One region of the Melissospora conviva genome, then DNA from elsewhere that is predicted to be linked to it. Evidence: riboswitches for the same ligand, from Rfam matches in the RefSeq annotation. Region 1 holds a riboswitch; the other holds the start of a gene.
The links. A riboswitch is a leader RNA that binds a small molecule or an ion and turns the genes downstream of it on or off. The one in region 1 is predicted to bind thiamine pyrophosphate.
Positions count from the first base shown of each region.

Region 1 (5,139 bases):
GACCGTCACGTCCATGACTGCACCTTTCGGGTCTGCGACACCGCGAACCGGCCGGGCGTCACGCTGTCGGGCAGAGCGGCGCCGACGGTGATCCGGTCCCGGATCAGCTCGGCGGTGAGCGGGGTCAGCACGATGCCGTGCCGGTAGTGGCCGGTGGCGACCAGCACCCCGGGGCGGCCGGGCAGCTCGCCGATGAGCGGGCGGTTGTCCGGTGTGCCGGGACGCAGCCCCGCCGCGGTCTCGACCAGGTCGTACTCGGCCAGCTCCGGCACCAGGGCGGTGGCGGCGCGCAGCAGCCGCAGCACCGCCCCGGCGCTGACCCGGGTGTCGGCGTGCTCCTCGACCGTCGCGCCGACGACCACCTCGCCGTCGGCGCGGGGCACCAGGTAGACCGGTTCACCGTCGGCCTGCCCCCGGATCACGTGCCGCAGCGCGGGCGCCGCACCGGCGGGTGCGCGCAGCCGCAGGATCTCCCCCTTGACCGGGCGCACCGGCAGGCCGGTCAGCGCCCCGCTCGCCCAGCCGGCGGCGACCACCGTGGTGCCCGCACCAATCGTGTCGAGGTCGGTCACGGCGGAGGGGACGAGACGCACCCCGGCCCGGACGGCGGCCTCGCGCAGCGCCGTCACCAGCCGGCGCGGGTCGACCTGGTGGTCGTCGGGGAGCAGCGCGCTGGCGCCGATGCGCGGGGTCAGCGACGGCTCGGCGGCGCGCAGCGCTGCCGCGTCGAGCGGGGTGAGGGCCAGCCCCAGCTGACGCTGGTACGTCCAGAGCCGGCGGGCCGCGGCGGCGTCGTCACGGGTGAGCCCGACGACGAGGGTCCCCTCCCCGCGATGTCCGAGGTCGATGCCGCTGGCGGCGGTCAGTTCGGCGGCGAACGCGGGCCAGCGGGCTGCCGAGGCCACCAGCAGCCCGGTCAGCTCCTCCTCGCCGAAGTACGCCTCGGCGACCGGGGAGAGCATCCCGGCGGCGACCGCCCCGGCTCCCGAACCGGGCTGCGGATCGTGCAGAGTCACGGCCAGCCCCGCGGCGGCGCAACGCCAGGCGATCGCCAGCCCGATCGGCCCGCCCCCGATCACCGTCACCGGCTCCACGCCGTTCACCGCAGCGCCGTTCACCGCAGCGCCGTTCACCGCAGCGCCGTCGACCGCAGCGCCGTCTACTCCGGCGCCGTTCATCGCAGCGCCGCCAGCAGCCGGGTCGTCTCCCGCCCTGGGTCGTCGGCGTCGGCAAGAGCCGCGACGACGGCCACCCCGTACGCGCCGGCCGCCCGCAACGCGGCCACCCGCGCCACGGTGACCCCACCGATGGCGATCACGGGGACGTCGACAGCGGCGGCGACCGCGCGGATCCCGTCCGCGCCGATCGGCGGTGGAAGGCCCGGTTTGGTGGTGGTGGCGTGGCAGGGCCCGACCCCGAGGTAATCGGCGCCGGCGGCGACGGCCGACAGCGCGGTCCGGGGGTCGCGGGCGGTGGCGCCGAGCAGGGCAGCGGGCCCGAGCACCCGGCGCGCCGCCGCCACCGGCAGGTCGTCGGCGCCGACGTGGCCGCCGCGGATCCCGGCGGCGAGCGCGACGTGCAGCCGGTCGTTGACCAGGCAGGTCGCCCCGGCGTCGGCGCAGAGCGCGGCAGCGGCACAGGCCAGCCGGTACGCCTCGGCGTCACCCAGCCCACTCGTCGCCCGGACCTGCACGACAAGCTCCGGACCGCCCGCGTCGAGGGCGGCCCGCAGCACCGGCAGCGGGTCGCGCCCGCCACGGGTGTCGGTGATGAGGTGCAGACGTCCCAGTACGGGCACGGCGGAACTCCTCCCTGCGCCGGCATTACCCGGATCAGGTTCGACGGTCGGGGGCCGCAGCCCCCCTCTCAGCCCGGTACGCCGGACTCCCGTGGTTCAGTTGCCTGTCACCGTACGTGCCGCCGCCCGATCCGCCAAGGACCCGAGCCCGACGAATCAGGCGGCGACAGCGCCTCAGAGGAGGTCGTCGAGCGCGGCCAGGTCCTCGGCCGACGGTTCCCAGGTGCCGGCGGCGGCGTTCTCCTGGACCTGTTCGGCGCTGGTGGCGCCGGCGATCACCGAGGCAACCGCGGGCTGTGCCGCCAGGCCGCCGATGGCGACCTGAAGCATGCTCAGTCCCCGCTCGGCGGCGTACGCCTCGATCGCCTCGATGGTGTCCCACGGCGCGGCGGCGAGCCGTTCGGCGTACCGTCCGCCACCGGCGAGCCGGCTGCCCGCGGGCGGCGCCTGGTCGCGCTGGTACTTGCCGGTGAGCAGCCCGTTGGCGAGCGGGAAGAACGGCAGCAGCCCGAGCCCGAAGCGCTCGCAGGCCGGCACCACCTCCTCCTCGACCGCGCGCTCCAGCAGGCTGTAGCGGTTCTGGGCGCTGATGAACGGGGTGAGCCCACCGGCGCGTGCCGTCCAGTCGGCGTCGGCGATCTCCCAGCCGGCGAAGTTCGAGTTGCCCAGGTAGCGGACCTTGCCGGCCTGGACCAGGTCGTGCAGGGCGGCGAGCGTCTCGTCGATCGGGGTGCCCGGGTCCGGCTCGTGCATCTGGTACAGGTCGATGAAGTCGGTGTCGAGCCGCCGCAGGGACGCCTCGACGGCGCGCACGATGTAGCGCCGCGCGCCCCGCGCGCCGTGGTCCGGTCCGTTCATCCCGGACATGTTCATGCCGAACTTCGTCGCCACCACCACGTCGTCGCGACGCCCCTTGAGGGCGGCGCCGAGCAGCTCCTCGGAGCCGCCGTGCGGCTCGCCGTAGATGTCGGCGGTGTCGAAGAAGTTGATGCCGGCCTCCAGCGCGGCGTCGACCACCACGCGGGTGCCGTCGGCGTCCAGCTTGCGGCCGAAGTTGTTGCAGCCGATACCGACCACGGAGACCATCAGCCCCGAGTCGCCCAACCTTCGGTACGTCATCTCAGTCACGAGATCAACCTTAGGCCGCCCGGCGGTCGAGCGCCGCAGATGCTCAGCCGACGTCCCAGACCGGCTCGGGCGTCTCCACCACCTCGTTGTCGCCGCGGAAGAGCAGGAAACGGTCGAAGGAGCGGGTGAACCAGCGGTCGTGGGTGACCGCCACGACGGTGCCGGCGAACGCTGCCAGCCCCGCCTCCAGCGCCTCCGCCGAGGCCAGGTCGAGGTTGTCGGTCGGCTCGTCGAGCAGCAGCAGGGTGGCCCCCGACAGCTCCAGCAGCAGCACCAGGAAGCGTGCCTGCTGGCCGCCGGAGAGGCTGCCGAAGCGCTGATCGCCCTGCCGGGCCAGCTCGTAGCGGCTCAGCACGCCCATCGCCGCGTGCCGGTCCATGCCCGCGCGGTGCTCGTCGCCCCGCCAGAGGATCTCCACCAGTGTCCGGTCCGCAAGTTCCGGCCGGTCATGGGTCTGGGAGAAGTGGCCGGGGCGTACCCGGGCACCCAGCCGCGCCACCCCCTCGTGCGCGACCGGGGCGAGCGCCGCACCGGCGTCGACCGGGCCGTTCGCCGGGTCGGGATCGGTGCCACCGCGCGCCAGCAGTCGCAGGAAGTGCGACTTGCCGGTGCCGTTGGCGCCGAGGACGGCGACCCGGTCGCCGTACCAGATCTCCAGGTCGAAGGGGAAGGTCAGGTCGTCCAGGGCGAGCTGTTCGCAGATCACCGCCCGCTTGCCGGTCCGGCCGCCGGCGAGCCGCATCCGGATGTCCTGCTCCTTCGGCGGCAGCGGCGGCGGCCCGGCCTCCTCGAACTTGCGCAGCCGGGTCTTGGCGGCCTGGTACCGCGACGCCAGCCCGTCGTTGTACGCCGCCTTCTGCTTGTACATCAGCATCAGGTCGCGCAGCTTCTGGTGCTCCTCGTCCCAGCGCCGGCGCTGCTCCTCGAGCCGGTCGTGGCGGGCCACCCGCGCGGCGTGCCAGTCGGCGAAGCCACCCGGGTGCACCCAGGCGCTGCCACCCTCCACCGCGACCACCCGGTCGGCCGTCTGGGCGAGCAGTTCCCGGTCGTGCGAGACATAGAGGACCGACTTGGCCGATTCCCGCAGCCGCTGCTCCAGCCAGCGCTTGCCCGGCACGTCGAGGAAGTTGTCCGGCTCGTCGAGCAGCAGCACCTCGTCGCCACCGCGCAGCAGCAACTCCAGCGCGAAACGCTTCTGCTGACCACCGGAGAGGGTGCGCACCGGCCGGTCGCGGGTCGCCTCCCAGGGCAGCTCCAGCACGATGGTGGAGACGGTGTCGAATAGCACCTCGGCCTCGTAGCCGCCGGCCTCTCCCCAGGCGGCGAGCGCGTCGGCGTACGCCAGCTGTGATCTGCCGGCGGCGGTGCTGTACCTGCCGCGCAGCTCGGCGGCGTGCAGCGCGGCCTCGGCGCCGGCCAGGCGCGCGCCGGCCGCGGCCAGGGCCGGGGCGGCGAGCGTCAGCGCCAGGTCCCCGAGGGTGGTGTCGTCGCCGATCATGCCGATGAACTGGCGCATCACACCGAGGCCACCGGCCCGTGCGATCGCGCCCGTGGCGACCGGCAGGTCACCGGCGACCATCTTCAGCAGGGTCGTCTTGCCGGCCCCGTTCGGGCCGACCAGCGCCACCTTCGCCCCCTCACCGACTCGGAACGACACATCGGCGAAGAGTTCCCGGCCATCGGGCAGGACGTGCCCGACCCCTGCCACGTCCACATATCCCACAGCGGCAATGGTGCCCGAGTCGGCTGTGCCGACGCCACGGCTTTACGGGTGGGTGACCCGCAGCACCCGGTAGCCCTTCTGGCTGGCGTGCCGGTCGACCTGCCAGCCCTGCTCGACCAGCCAACGCGCCAGCGAGTCGCCGCCGAGGTGCCGGGCGACGACCAGCCAGGCCGTGCCACCGGGGGCGAGCCGGGGCAACCAGCGGGCGAGCAGTTCGTGCAGCTCGTCCTTGCCGATGCGGATCGGCGGGTTGGACCAGATCTGGGTGAAGCTCACCTCCCCCGGTACGTCGTCGGGCGCGCTGACCCGGACCCGCTCGGCCACCCCGCTGCGCTCGGCGTTGACGACGGTGAGCTGCCGCGCGCGGGCGTTGACGTCGACGGCCCAGACGGTGGCCGCCGGCGCCTCGGTGGCGAGCACGCAGGCAATCGGGCCGTAGCCGCAGCCGATGTCGAGCAGCGGCCCGGGCTCGGCGGCGTCGGGCAGGTCG
Region 1 covers NZ_JBLLDT010000004.1:379,237-384,375, reverse strand. The annotation lists gene thiS (sulfur carrier protein ThiS) at 1-15, opposite strand, end outside; gene thiO (glycine oxidase ThiO) at 6-1,085, opposite strand; gene thiE (thiamine phosphate synthase) at 1,175-1,798, opposite strand; TPP riboswitch at 1,791-1,901, opposite strand; gene ACK8GG_RS13225 (aldo/keto reductase) at 1,973-2,917, opposite strand; gene ACK8GG_RS13220 (ATP-binding cassette domain-containing protein) at 2,970-4,649, opposite strand; gene ACK8GG_RS13215 (class I SAM-dependent methyltransferase) at 4,692-5,139, opposite strand, start outside.

Region 2 (5,139 bases), on a different contig from region 1:
TGAAGCCGAGCCCGCCGGTGGCCATCGTGTGGGCGAAGCGGACCAGCTCCGGTTTGCGGCCCTGCCGGAAGAGCGCCCGGTGGAAGGCGACCGGCGAAATGATCATCGCCGCGCTCGCCGCGGCCGAGAGGAGCGCCACCAGGTAGACGTCACGCTGGAACTCGGTCACCTCGGGAAAGCCGCTGCTGAACGGCAGGGTCAACAGGAACGCGAAGAGGATCTGCACACCGGTCTGAGCGACCCGCAGTTCCTGCAGCAGATCGGCGAAATTGCGCTGCCAGCGCTGCCGTTCGGACTCCTGCGACACGTGGGGCACCTTTCGTTGTGGGGCTACCCGGCGAACCCGCTTGCCGGGTGGCCTCCAATGCCCCACCGCGATGACCCTGAAACGGGCTCAGCCGGTGACCCGGTCCCGGATGGCCGCCGCCAGCGGAGCCGGCGCCTCGTCCGGGATCCAGTGGCTGACCCCGGGCAGCTCGAGGAAGCGGTAGTCACCGGTGACGTAGTGGGCGCAGGCGTGTGCGGCGGTGCCGCCGAGCGCCGCGTCCCGGGTGCTCCAGACGTACGTGGTGGGGACGGTGACCGGGCCGACGTCGCCGTAGGTGGCCGGGGTTATCGCGCGGTACCAGTTCAGGCCCGCGGTCAGCGCGCCCGGGGCGCGCATCGCGTCGATGTAGGGTGCGGCCTGCTCGGCCGGCAGGCCGGTGAACATCAGACGCAGCGCGGCCGCGTCGAAGGAGAGCAGCACCTTCTCCGCCAGGCCCGCCCGCCGGAAGAGCCTGATGTACCACGATTTGAGCTTCTGGCCGACGTCGTCGCGCAACGCCTGCCCGACCGCCTCCGGGTGCGGCACCGAGACGGCGGTGAGGGTACGCACCCGCTGCGGATGCCGGGCGGCGAGGTGCCAGGCGACGATCGCGCCCCAGTCGTGGCCCACCAGATGGGCCGAGTCCAGCCCGAGCACGTCGAGCACGGCGCACACGTCCGCCACGCACTCCTCGATCCGGTACGCCGCCACGTCGGCGGGCCGGGCACCGGGCGAGTAGCCGCGCTGATCGAGGGCGTACGTACGCAGCCCGGCGGCGTGCAGTTCCGGGACGACCTGGTCCCATTCGCCGCTGTGCTGCGGGAACCCGTGCAGCAGCAGCACCGGCTCACCGTCGGCGGGGCCGCCTTCCCGTACCTCGAACCGAAGTCCGCGCGCATCGACCAGCATGAGTCGCAGCGTACCGGGGATCGGCCCGGGACGCCGGGGGCGCGATGGCGGGCTCTGGCCGGGAGCGGGGGCCGGTGCTAATCTCTGCCGCGACAACTTCACATCCGACAGGGGAGCGCACAGCGCTGAGAGTGCGGCATGACGCCGCAGACCCTCGAACCTGATCTGGGTAATGCCAGCGCAGGGAGTTCGGTCGACCTCCAGCCGCGCCGCAGTCCGGGCTTCGCCGGACGCGGCGTGCGTCTTCTCCTGGTTCGCTGACAAGGAACTGGGAGCAAGGATCATGAATCACCGTTGGCGCACACTCGACATCGTCGTGGCCGCCGTCATCGCCGTCGCCTTCGGCGTCATCTTCTGGGCGTGGGGGCTGGTCTGGCGGGCCGCCGACCCGCTCTTCGCGTTCTTCCCGCCCTCGCAGGCGCTGATCTACGGGGTCTGGCTGGTGCCGGCCGTGCTCGGCGGACTGGTGATCCGCAAGCCCGGCGCGGCGCTCTTCTGCGAAGCGCTGGCGGCGACCGTGTCGGCGCTGCTCGGCTCGGAGTGGGGCGGTGTGACCATCGCCCAGGGGCTGGTGCAGGGGCTCGGCGCCGAACTCGCCTTCGCCGCCTTCCGGTACCGCTCCTTCAAGCTGCCGACGGCGGCGCTCGCCGGGGCGCTGACCGGTCTGGGTGCGGCGCTCTTCGACTTCTTCGTCTGGAACACCGAGTACGCGCTCTGGGCGTACCGGATCCCGTACGCGCTCTTCACGATCGTCAGCGCGACCGTGATCGCCGGCGTGGGCGGCTGGTACCTCACCCGGGCGCTGGCCGGCACGGGTGCCCTGGACCGGTTCGCCGCCGGGCGCGAACGCCGCACCGTCTGAGGCTCTCCCCGCCCGGCCCTGGGATCGGGGCCGGGCGGGCACGCGCAGGCACCACGCACGACGGAGAGGAGGGGTGGATGAGCGCGGTCACGCTGACCGGGTTCGGCTGGCGGCACGCCGGGCGCGGCGCCTGGGCGGTACGCGGCGTGGACCTGCGGATCGAGGCGGGCGAGCGGGTGCTGCTGCTCGGCCCCTCCGGCGCCGGCAAGTCCACCCTGCTCGCCGCGCTCGCCGGGCTGCTGCCCGAGGACTCCGGCGAGCAGGAGGGCGCCGTCGAGATCGACGGCCTCGACCCGCGCAAGGCCCGTGAACGCGTCGGCATCGTCTTCCAGGACCCGCAGACGCAGCTGGTGATGGCCCGCTCCGGCGACGACGTCGCGTTCGGGCTGGAGAACCGGGGCGTGCCGCCGGCGGAGATCTGGCCACGGGTGGACGCCGCCCTGCACCGGGTCGGTTTCCCCTACCCGCGCGACCGTCCCACGGCGGCGCTCTCCGGTGGCGAGCAGCAGCGGCTGGCGCTGGCCGGGGTGCTCGCCCTGCGCCCGTCGCTGCTGCTGCTGGACGAGCCGACCGCCAACCTCGACCCGGCCGGCGCGGCGCTGATCCGCGGCGCGATCGCCGGCGCCCTCGACGCCGACACCACCTGCGTGCTGGTGGAGCACCGGGTCGCCGACGCGCTGGAACTGGTCGACCGGGTGGTGGTGCTGGAACCGGGCGGGGGTGTGGTCGCCGACGGCGTGCCCGGGGCGGTCTTCGCCGCGCACGGGGCCGCGCTGGCCGAGGCGGGTGTCTGGGTGCCCGGCCATCCGGTGCCGCCGCGGCCGGCCCGCGCGGCGGCGGGTGAGGTGCTGCTCACCGCCGACCGGCTCGGCCTGCCACCCCGGCTGGCCGCCACCGATCTTGCGGTACGCGCCGGCGAGGCGCTCGCCGTGCTCGGCCCCAACGGCGCCGGGAAGTCGACCCTGGCGCTGCTCCTCGGCGGGCTGCTGAAGCCGGGCAGCGGCACGGTCCGGGGCGGCAGCGTCCTGGCCGGCGCCGACGCCGGCGTCCCTCCGCACCGCTGGAAGGCCCCGGCGCTGGCACGCCGGATCGGGTCGGTCTTCCAGGACCCCGAGCAGCAGTTCCTCACCGGCAGCGTCTTCGACGAGCTGGCGCTGGGCCCGCGCCGCACCGGGGAGCCCGAGCCGGTGGTGAAGTCCCGGGTCGACGAGCTGTTGGAGCGGCTGCGGCTGGGCCGGCTCGCCGGTGCCAACCCGTACACGCTCTCCGGCGGGGAGGCGCGGCGGTTGAGTGTGGCCACGGCCTTGGCGACGGCACCGCGGCTGCTGATCTGCGACGAGCCGACCTTCGGGCAGGACCGCCGGACCTGGCAGGAGCTGGTGGACCTCTTCGCCGACCTGCGCGACGACGGGCACGCGATCGTCTGTGTCACCCACGATCCGGAGTTCGTCGCCGCGCTGACCGACCGCCGGCTCGTGCTGGGGGCGCCGTGATCGCCCTGGAGCCGGTCGCCGACCCGCGCGCGCCGCTGGCCCGCCGCAACCCGGTGGCGAAACTCGCCGCCGCGCTGCTCTTCTCGTTCGCGCTGGTGGTGACCGTCGACCCGGTCGCGCCGGCGATCGCCATCGCCATGGAGCTGGCGCTGCTGCCGCTCTTCGGGGTCCGCTACGGCGTGCTGCTGCGGCGCACCTGGCCGCTGGTGATCGGCGCGGTCGGCGTCGTGGTGGCGATGGTGCTCTTCGCCGCCGAACGCGACGGCCCGGTGCTGTTGAGCGCCGGGCCGCTGGTGGTCACCTCCGGGGTGCTGATGACCACCCTCGGTCTGGTGCTGCGCATGTTCGCCGTCGCGCTCCCCGGGGTGATCGTCTTCGCCACCACCGACGCCACCGACCTGGCCGACGCGCTGATCCAGAACGTACGGGCCCCGGCGCGCTTCGCCATCGGCGCGCTAGCCGCTTTCCGGCTGGTGCCGCTGCTCGGCCAGGAGTGGCAGATGATCAGCATGGCGCGCCGGGCGCGCGGCGTGGAGGCCGGGCGGAACCCGGTCGCCAAACTGAAGCTCTTCGTCTCCACCGCGTTCGCCCTGCTGGTCGGGGCGATCCGCCGCGGCAGCCGGCTGGCGGTGGCGATGGACGCCCGGGGCTTCGACGCCGGCACGCCCCGCACAGTCGCCCGCCGGCAGCATTTCACCGCCGCCGACGCGGCGCTGATCGCCGGGGCGCTGCTGCTGGCCGCGGTCGCGCTCGGCGTGAGCATCCGGCTCGGCACCTTCCAGCTGATCTGGTAGCCCGCAGAGCTGATCCGGCGGCGGATCGGGGTGGCCCCGGTCCGGCGGTGGCCCGGAGCGCCCGGCCGGCGGCGGGTCCACCATGGAAGACCCGCCGCCGATCGCCGATCAGCTGCGCCGGAAGGCGTACTTGCGGGCCTGGGCGCCACCCTTGCCGCGGCTGTCGCCGTGGAACTGCGGCCCGTGCCCGGCCTGCGGACCGTGCTTGGGGGCCGGTTTCTCCGTCGCGACCGGGGTGAGCTCCTCGACGGTCACCGCCGGGACCACCATCGGCGCGATCGACGGCGCCGGCTCGCCGACGACCGGCATCTCGGCGGTCAGGCCCGGCTCGGCCGCGGTGTCGGTACGCGGCTTGGCCGCGGTGTCGGTACGCGGCTTGGCCGCGGTGTCGGTACGCGGCTTGGCCGCGGGCGGCGGAACGGGCCGACGGGACTTGCGGGGTTTCTTACTGGCAGGCATCCGGGTCTCCTCTGATGCTCTGAACCGGGTTCACGGCAGCGCCGGCTCGGCGGAAGGGAAAGGGATGCTCCGAGGTCGGCCGGGATCGCTTCGACCGGGTCGGCACACGTCGACAACGGCGGAGGGAAAGGACGCCCACGGAGCAGCCAGGCACCCGCCGGGAAGGGCGGGGCGGCTCGCGGAAACGGGCGTCACTTGCGCATGGCGACATGGTAGGCCTCTCGACGCCGACGGCGCAGCTCCATTTCCCGCCGGACGGGTGTCGGTGCGACGACAGCGGGTACGCCGCTGCGATGAAGACCACGTGGAAGCCGA
Region 2 covers NZ_JBLLDT010000010.1:71,391-76,529, reverse strand. The annotation lists gene ACK8GG_RS19730 (DUF6328 family protein) at 1-307, opposite strand, end outside; gene ACK8GG_RS19725 (alpha/beta fold hydrolase) at 395-1,216, opposite strand; TPP riboswitch at 1,316-1,421, shown strand; gene ACK8GG_RS19720 (ECF transporter S component) at 1,500-2,078, shown strand; gene ACK8GG_RS19715 (ABC transporter ATP-binding protein) at 2,156-3,571, shown strand; gene ACK8GG_RS19710 (energy-coupling factor transporter transmembrane component T family protein) at 3,568-4,365, shown strand; gene ACK8GG_RS19705 (hypothetical protein) at 4,474-4,824, opposite strand; gene ACK8GG_RS19700 (DUF6582 domain-containing protein) at 5,118-5,139, shown strand, end outside.
Region 2: another riboswitch for thiamine pyrophosphate. It lies ahead of ACK8GG_RS19720 (ECF transporter S component); the one in region 1 lies ahead of thiE (thiamine phosphate synthase).